Regions from separate parts of the Paenibacillus sp. FSL W8-1187 genome, predicted to be linked through region 2. Evidence: riboswitches for the same ligand, from Rfam matches in the RefSeq annotation. Region 2 holds a riboswitch; the other holds the start of a gene.
The links. Region 2 has a riboswitch for cyclic di-AMP ahead of NYE40_RS00140 (3D domain-containing protein). Riboswitches for the same ligand answer to the same signal wherever they lie in the genome.
Positions count from the first base shown of each region.

Region 1 (4,586 bases), 760 kb from region 2:
ACATGCTGTCGCTCAAATGATAGAACCGGTAGCGGGTCTGCTCCGTCCACGCGTACGAATCCTTGTAATCCCAGTAGCGGTGGCGGCTCGGCACCGTATTGGCGTTGACGAGCGGCATGCCGTCCCCGTCGAACGCCGTCACGACCGTCGTGTGCTGGAAGCGGCCGTCGCCGTTCCAGTCGTAGGTGATCACGTCGCCGAGCTCCAGCTCCGCCGCGCTCTCCACCGGCGTCGCCCGCATGCCGGACGAGCGCGGAAAGCTCAAGTAGAGCTGGAATGCGTTGGACACGGCCCAGCTGTAGCTCCACTGCTCCTGGCCGCCCGTCCGTCCCTTGTACCACCAGCCGGATTCCCTTTTCCCAGTATAGTTCATCGGCGCTTCCCCTGCAAAGACGCACTGCGACACATAATTGGTGCAGTTGACCTCGAATTCCTCGTAAGCGGGATTCGGCTCGTTCCACCACTGGTCCGCGTAGGCTGCGACCAGCTCGCGCCGGTAGCGGGAGGCGCGGGAGCGGGTGTTGATGCGCGGAACGACGCCATAGTTAAGGAAAGGACGCGGCGCGCCGGGCGGCTGGATGCCGCTGCCGCCGCCATTGCCGTAGGAGCGGTGCTCGGCGAGCGCGCTGTCCGCCGCGGCATGGCCGTAGCGCGGCCGCCGCTCGCCGACGAGCGGCTCGACCCGCGTCAGCCGCCAGCTCCCGTCCGCGCCGGCCGGTGCGAGCCATATCCGCTCGCGCTCGATCCGCTCCTCCGTATACTGGCGGCCTTTGTGCTGGACATGCCGCTTCAGATGCAGCTGGAGCACGACCGACACCTCCGCGCCGGATTCGTTGACCTTGACCAGCGCGGCCCGCGTCTCGCATTGGGAGGTGAGCAGATCCCGCTCCTCGGCCCGCTCGCGCTGCCGCTGGAGCCGGTGCAGCAGGCGCAGCCGATGGTCCGCGTCCGTCATGATTCCGGCGAGCGCGCTGTCGCGCAGCTCCACCTCGGCCTGGTTGCAGGCCTGCACATAGTGCTGCACGGCGCCGCGCCAGCCTGCGGGCGGCTCGCTCCGTCGCTCCTCCCCGCCGGCATCGGCTTGCGGAGGCCTTTTTCCCACCTTGATCCGCGCCATCCTTCCCCATCCTCTCCGAAGCGCTATTTCTCCATCTTAATTTCCATCCTATGACGGATGCGCTCCGGATTATGATCCTTTTCCATGAGAGCGCTTTAGAGCGACGATGGGTCCGCATGGACGAGTTCCCGACAGCATTTCATCGAATTTTCGCTAAATATAGCCTTTTACAAGACAGGCCGGCCTGAAGTATGATAAAGTTCAGCACATTTCTATTCTGCTGAATTCCACGAAAGTGGAAGCGGGGGAACCAACCGCAGGCGCCTTGTCGCGCCTGCCGGGGTGAATCCGGCGCGCACCCGACGCGCGGCTGCCGAAGCCGCCGCGGACTGCGCCTGGTAGGGCTACTCTCTTGGCCCGAATCCGTCAGCTAACCCCGTAAGCAACCAAAGGAGAGGTTCGACCATGTCTTTGCAGGAACGCTTCACCGGCGGTCCGGAGCCGAGACGGCTGCGAGCCGTCCACCGCTCCGCCGCCTGTTGCGCCGAGCAGGAAATCGCCTGCTCCGCCTCGTTGCCGCTTCCGGTCGTACTGGATGCGTCCGAGGTCATCGAGGAGGCGGGGCACGACGCCCGCCACGCTGCTCTTCTGGTCGAGGAGCCGCTCGCTCCCGACCGCCGCATCCGCCGCATCGACCTGTTCATCAGCCGCACCACGGCGATGCTTGCAGGCGGCAGCGGCGACTATCTGGTCGCGCTTCATCTTTATGCAGGCTCGAGCCTGCACCGTGCCGTCGTCACGATGTCCTACTCCGAGGCTCCCGCCGACTGGCAGAGCTGGAGCGGCTGGTTCCAATCGTTCGTCGGCGTTCCGAGCGACGAGGTCATGTCGGTGCTCTATTATGACGCCGAGTGGATCAGCGATCATCGGGACCGTCTTTTGCGCAAGGCTCTGGAGCCCGGCTCCAGAGAAGCGATGCCCTTTCCCGCCACCGCCTTCTGGAGAAGGCACTACCTCATCGAATCTTCCGACATCCATATCCAGCACTCGATGTAATCCAGGCAACTCGATGATCCCTGCCGCATGATCCGCTCATGCAGGAAGCCCCCGAAGGGCTTTGTCCCTCGGGGGCTTCGCTGCGTTCATCGAGTTGAAAACAGGGACGAAGCGGAGCCAGCTCCGCTTCGTCCCGTTCATTCCGCTGCGCCCTGCTTTACGCGTGGCTCAGCTCCAGCTCCTCTTCCTCGTCGCGGTTGTAGCTCTCGCGGTCGAACTCGTCTTCCGACACGGCGACGAGCAGCGACGACACAGTCGTGCCGGTCGCGTTGACCGCCGTGCGGCCCATGTCGACGACGGCGTCGATCGCGAGCACGAGGCCGAGCCCTTCCAGCGGCAGGCCGAGCGCGGTCAGGACGACCGTCGTCGAGATCGACGCCGGTCCCGGCACGCCGGCGACGCCGATCGAGGAGATCGTGCTGACGAGCACGATCAGGATGTAGTCGGAGATGCCGAGCGGCACGCCGTACACCTCGGCGACGAAGATCGCCACGACCGCCGGCCAGACGCCGCCGCAGCCGTTCATGTTCATCGTCGCGCCGAGCGGCGCGACGAAGCTGGCGATGCGCGGCGACACGCGCAGCCGCTTGGTGATGACCTCCAGGTTGACCGGCAGCGTCGCGTAGCTGCTGCGCGTCGTGAAGGCGACGGCGATCGTCGGGTAGATCTTGCGCAGGAACTTGAACGGATTGAGCTTCGCCCAGAACGTGACGAGCGAGCCGAACGTCAGGATGAAGTGCAGCAGCAGCGCGACATACGTCGCGAGAATGAGGCTGATGAGCGGCTTGAGCGTATCGAAGCCGTAGCGCGCGGCCATCGAGCCGATCAGCGCATACACGCCGTATGGCGTCAGGCGGATGATGTACTTGGTCACCTGGTTCATGACCTGCTTGAGCGATTCGATGACTTGGCGCACCGGCTCGGCCGCCTCCGGCTTGCGCGAGCTGAGCTGCACGATGGCGACGGCGATGAAGATCGCGAAGATCAGCACCGGCACAACCTTGGCGTCGGCCATGTCGCCGATCGGGTTGGACGGCACGAGGTTCAGGATGACCTCGGAGAACGTCGGAATCGTCCGCGCCTCGAATCCTTCCGGCGTCTCCTGGGCGATGCCCGAGCCCGGGTTGAACGCCAGCGCCACGAGCAGGCCGATCAGCGCTGCCACGCCGGTCGTGCCGATGAAGAGCAGGATCGTCTTGGTGCCGATCTTGCGCAGCTGCCCGAGGCTCGAGATCGACGAGATGCTGGAGACGACCAGCACGGCGACGAGCGGGATGACGAGCATTTTGATGAGGTTGACGTAAATGGAGCCGAGCGTGCTGATGCTCGTGGCGTCGATCTCCAAGGAGTTCAGCGTCACGCCGACGACGAGGCCGATGCCGAGCGCGAGCAGCACCCGATAGCCGAAACCGACGCGGCGCCGCGCCAGCCAGACGAGCAGTCCGATGACGATGAGGGAGACAAGCAGGCTGATCCAGTTCGTCTGGAACGCATGCACGAGGTTGTTGTTTTCAGGCAATGAGTCCATCCCCTTCATATCCTAGTGATTTACTATGCTATAGTATACTAGCGAGGTTGACTTCTTATGTCAACGTTTATTTTAGTCCATGAATAATAATTGGCATGAAGCTTCGACGCCTCCAACTCGCCGAACCAAGGCACTCCAAGCTCCCGCGCCAAAAAACCCGCAGAGCCCGGCGCCTTCACAGGCCGCCTCTGCGGGTAATAGGAAACGAATCGGCGCCGCATCCCTGTGCAGACGCCATAATCGAGGGCGCTCAGCCCGGCAGCATCGCGCCCATGCGGGTCGCCGACTGGACGACGAGCGCCGACTGCTCGCGTATGATGGCCGGCGTGAAGCGCGCGGCCGGTCCCGATACGGACAGCGCCGCCGCCAGCCGACCGCTGCGGTCGAACACCGGAGCCGACAGCGCCGCCGCTCCCGGCTCGCGCTCCTCCATGCTCGTCGCGTAGCCGAGCCGACGGATCTCCTCCAGCTGCTCGCGGAACGACTGCGGGTCGATTCCTTGCGGCAGCGCCTCCAAGGACATCATCTGCGCCGCCAGCGCCGGCTCGGCAAAAGCGATGAGCACCTTGCTCGAGGCTCCGACGTACAGCGGCAGCCGCACGCCGACCGGCGCCACGCGCCGGATCGCCTGGTTGCTCTGCACGGCCTGGATGCGGATCCGCTCGCTGCCGTCCCGCACGTACAGGCTCACCGTCTCCCCGAGCGTGTCGCGCAGCCTCTCCATCTCCGGCAGGCAGATGACCGCCGGGTCGCCCGACCGCGACCGATGCGCCGACAGCTCCCAGATGCGCATGCCGAGCCGGTAGCGCTCGGAGCTGCGGTCGCGCTCGAGGAAGCCCTTGTCCTCCAGCGTCGCCAGCATCCGGTGCACGGTGCTCTTGTGCAGCCCGACCCGCTCCGCGATCTCGGTCATCGGCAGGTCGCTCTCCGTCGTAAAGCAGAGCA
Region 1 covers NZ_CP150181.1:4,911,511-4,916,096, forward strand. The annotation lists gene NYE40_RS21245 (amidase domain-containing protein) at 1-1,117, opposite strand, end outside; cyclic di-AMP (ydaO/yuaA leader) riboswitch at 1,326-1,517, shown strand; gene NYE40_RS21250 (hypothetical protein) at 1,523-2,113, shown strand; gene NYE40_RS21255 (dicarboxylate/amino acid:cation symporter) at 2,271-3,641, opposite strand; gene NYE40_RS21260 (IclR family transcriptional regulator) at 3,892-4,586, opposite strand, start outside.
Region 1: it holds a riboswitch for cyclic di-AMP, as region 2 does, so the genes downstream of both, NYE40_RS21250 (hypothetical protein) here and NYE40_RS00140 (3D domain-containing protein) in region 2, are expected to answer to the same signal.

Region 2 (4,586 bases):
TGAGCCGGTATCAGATGTACTGGCAGGTGTACTTCCATCCGGTGACCCGCAGCTCGGAGATCATCCTCCGGAAAATCTTGCTTCGCGCCCAGGAGCTGTGCCGCTCGGGCTATCCGTTCGGGTGGATTCCGGATCCGATCGTCAAGCTGTTCCAAGGCCAGCTCGATGTTCCTTCCTACCTGAAGCTCGACGAGGCGCTCGTGCAGACGGCGTTCGTGGCATGGACGGAAGAGGAGGACAAGCTGCTGTCGCAGCTGTGCTCGCGGTTCCTTCATCGCAAATTGTACAAGTATATAACCTTCGAGAAAGAGCATGAATCAGAAGCGCAGCTGTGCTTCGAGGAAATGGCGGCGGCGGGAATGGATCCGGGCTATGAGCTTGAAATTGATTTCCCGTACGATCTTCCTTATCATGTGTATCGATCCGCGACCGAGGGCCTGACCGATGGAGGAAGGGGCAAGCCACCCATCCTGCTGCTCGAGCCGAGCGGAGCCGTAACGGAAATCTCGCTGCGCTCCGATGTCGTTCCCTCGATCACGGGCATGCACCGAGGCCATTACCGCCTGTATTATGATGAAGAAGCCGCCGGACGGATCCGGCATAAGCTGAAGCCGCGTACGGCGGCCCGTCTGGGCTTGGAGCAGAGCGGCGAAGCATGAAAGGAGTCGAACCATGAAAGGAATCATCGACACGCACACCCATATGGACTCACCGAAATTCGACAACGACCGCGCCGAAGCGATTCAGCGCGCGCGGGAAGCCGGCGTGGAGCTGCTGTTCAATGTCGGCTTCAACCGGGAAACGATCCCGACGACGCTGGAGCTTGCCGAATCTTATCCCTTCGTCTACGCCATCGTCGGCTGGCATCCGACCGACACGGCCGATCTGCGCGAGGGCGATCTGGCCTGGATCGAGTCGCTGATGAGCAATCCGAAGGTCGCCGCGCTCGGAGAAATCGGGCTCGATTATTACTGGGACACCTCGCCGAAGGAGGTCCAGCAGCAGGCGTTCCGCGACCAGATCGCGATCGCCAAGCGATGCCGCAAGCCGATCGTCATCCATAACCGCGACGCCCATGAGGATGTCGTCCGCATCCTCCGCGAGGAGAAAGCGGAGGAGGTCGGAGGCATCATGCACTGCTTCTCCGGCAGCTGGGAAACGGCGAAGCAGTGCCTCGACATGAACTTCTACATCTCCTTCGGCGGACCGGTCACGTTCAAAAATGCAAGGGTTCCCAAAGAGGTGCTCGCGCAAGTGCCGATGGACCGATTGCTGCTCGAAACGGACTCTCCTTACCTCGCTCCGCACCCCCATCGCGGCAAGCGGAACGAAACCTCTTTCGTCACGCTCGTGGCCGAAACGGCTGCGGAAATAAAAGGTAAATCTGTAGAAGAAATCGTTTCCATCACATCGGCAAATGCAAGAAAATGTTTCCAAATTTCTTAAAATGGCGTGATATCGGATGAAAAAAGACTTGTGGAGGAGAAAGATTGACCTTTCCTTGAATAAAACGTCCGTCATCGCCCGAAAACCCTCGATTTTGAATCTCAGAGGATTTTATCGTGTCTTTACAATCGCTTGAAGGAAACGGTATGATTCAACACAGAGCTTTGAGTGATGCAGGATTTTCATCATTCGCTTAATCTCCCCGAACGGGGGGAGCGGGGGAACCATCGCAGCAGAAGGGGACGCAAGCCGTACATACCGAAGGGATGACGCTTGACCGCCAGACAAGCTGTACTTTTCCAGGGGTGAATTCGCCGGGACCACGAGCAGGGTCCTTGAGCCGATAGGGCAGCTCTCTTGCCCGAACCCGTCAGCTAACCTCGTAAGCGCATATAAGAGAGATCAACCTCGTGCTCCACTTCCACCTGATCGTGACCACCCGGGAAGCCACGAAACAGATCCTCTGTCGACGGCTTCTTTTTGTTTGAATAATGAATTATACGTCGACATAGGGTTAACGGTGGAGGTGAGGCGAGGCTGCCAGCGGCGTGCTGCTCGGCACGTACAAAACCTAATAGTCGCGTCTTGAATTATCATGCGTAACACGAGGCGGCGGGGCTATGTAAGGAGGACCGAAGAAGTGGGCGCTATCCCTTTAAAGGAAACCCATGTACAACGATCATCCAGCAAGTCTTTCCAATGGCGATGGAAGCATGACAACCTGCGTTTGATTATCCTTAGCATAACGATCTCACTCGCAATGACTTTCATGTTTTTGGTGTTGCTGAAAGGGACGTCGGAAAAAAGCGTCTCTCTGGTGCTGAACGGGCAGGAGAAAATCGTAAGCACGAGCCATTCCTCGCTCCAGCAGCTGCTGGAGGAGCAGGCGATCGCGGTCGGACCGCATGACGAGCTGTCGATTCCGCTCGGCGCCGCGCTTCAGGAGGGCGACCGCATCGTGATCGACCAGGCGGTGCCGGTGACGATTCTTGCCGACGGCAAGGCCCTGCAGGTGAAGACCACCAAAAAGACCGTGGAAGCGGCGATCGGAGAATCCAATATTGCCGTACGGGAGCAGGATAAAGTATTCCCGAGCTCCGAAAGCAAGCTGAAAGCCAACATGACGATCCGCGTCATGAGAATCGACAAGCATCAGATTACGACCAAGCACGACATCCCGTTCACCGTCGTCCGCAAGCAGGACGCTACCCTGGAAAAGGGGCAGCTCAAGATGGTGAAGGCCGGCCAGAACGGCCAACTCGTCAAAACCTTCGAAAAGGTGTACCAGGACGGCAAACTGGTCACGAAGACTCTGCTCGCCAAATCCATGGAGAAACAAGCCGTCAGCAAGGTCGTGGCGGTGGGAACCAAGGAAAAGCCCAAACCGAAGCCAGCGGTCCTGACCGCGGCATCCTCATCTCCAGCCCTAGCTCAGACCAAATCCGGTCTCGATCTCAAAGCCAAGAAAGTTCTCACCAACGTTACCCTGACCGCGTATACCGCCGGATTCGCCTCCACGGGCAAATCCAAAGGCGACCCCGGTTACGGCGTCACCGCCTCCGGAGCGAAAGTGTCCGAAGGGCGCACCATTGCAGTCGACCCGGACGTCATCCCGCTGGGATGGTGGGTGTATATAGAAGGCATCGGCTTCCGCCGCGCCGAAGATACGGGCGGAGCGATCAACGGCAAGAAAATCGACGTGTTCTACGAAAGTGAATCCTACGTGAAAAAATTCGGCAAGAAGCGAGGCTATACGGTCTATGTCCTTGGACCGACCAAGCCGAAGCTGAGCTGATCTTTTGCGAGCGGGCCCGCTGTTTTTCAGCGGCCCGTTTTGGGCGTTTATAAGGAAATAGCGGGGAGTAAGGGACGGCGAAAGGGTCAAAGCTAGTTGTGATCTTTTACCCTGTCGCAAGCAAGCGGAACCAAAGGAGACAAGCCAGTGATCAAGGAAATCATCGTGGTCGAGGGCAAGGACGACACGACGGCGGTCAAGCGGGCCGTCGAGGCCGATACGATCGAGACGAACGGCTCGGCTGTCGGCGAGGAGGTGCTCCGCCGGATCGAGCTGGCGATGGAGCGGCGCGGCGTCATCATCTTCACCGACCCCGACCACGCCGGGGAACGCATCCGCAAGATCGTCTCTCAGCGCATTCCCGGCTGCAAGCATGCGTTCCTGCCTCAGGAGGACGCCCTTTACCGCGGAGACATCGGCGTCGAGAACGCTTCGCCGGAGGCGGTGCGGCGCGCGCTCGCATCCGTGCGTACGGAAGGCGCGGCCGGCGAGCCGGAAATCACCCATGCCGATCTGATGGAGGCGGGGCTGCTCGTCCATCCGGATGCCGCGCGGCGCCGGCTGCTCATGGGCAATCGGCTCGGCATCGGCTATTGCAACGGCAAGCAGTTCATGAAGCGCTGCGCAAGCTTCCGGATCAGCCGGAAGGAGTTCCGCGAGGCGCTGGAGCAGATGAAGGAGGAAATCGGATCATGACCGATGTAGCGACACCGAGAAGGACGAAGGAAATCATCGAGCGGCACGGATTCTCCTTCAAGAAGAGCCTGGGCCAGAACTTCCTGATCGACCCGAACATCCTGAACAAGATCGTGTCGGCCGCAGGGCTCGACAAGACGAAAGGCGCGCTCGAGATCGGTCCCGGCATCGGCGCCCTGACCGAGCAGCTCGCCCGCCAGGCGAAAGCGGTCGCCGCGGTCGAGATCGACCAGCGCCTCATCCCGATCCTGCAGGAGGTGCTCGGAGCGGAGGAGCATGTCTCGGTCGTGCATGCCGACGTGCTGGAGCTCGACCTGCAGCAGCTGTTCCGCGACAAGTTCGCGGAGACGAGCGCGGTCAGCGTCGTCGCCAACCTGCCCTATTACGTGACGACGCCGATTCTGATGAAGCTGCTCGAGCAGCGGCTGCCGCTGGAGAACATCGTCGTCATGATCCAGAAGGAGGTCGCCGAGCGGATGGCGGCGAAGCCGGGCACCAAAGCCTACGGCAGCCTCAGCGTGGCGGTGCAGTACTACGCGGTGCCGGAGCTGGTCTGCATCGTGCCGCATACGGTGTTCATCCCGCAGCCGAACGTCGACTCGGCGGTCATCAAGCTGGCGATGCGGGACAAGCCTGCGGTCGAGGTGGC
Region 2 covers NZ_CP150181.1:26,242-30,827, forward strand. The annotation lists gene NYE40_RS00130 (HD domain-containing protein) at 1-659, shown strand, start outside; gene NYE40_RS00135 (TatD family hydrolase) at 673-1,446, shown strand; cyclic di-AMP (ydaO/yuaA leader) riboswitch at 1,627-1,850, shown strand; gene NYE40_RS00140 (3D domain-containing protein) at 2,087-3,241, shown strand; gene rnmV (ribonuclease M5) at 3,389-3,937, shown strand; gene rsmA (16S rRNA (adenine(1518)-N(6)/adenine(1519)-N(6))-dimethyltransferase RsmA) at 3,934-4,586, shown strand, end outside.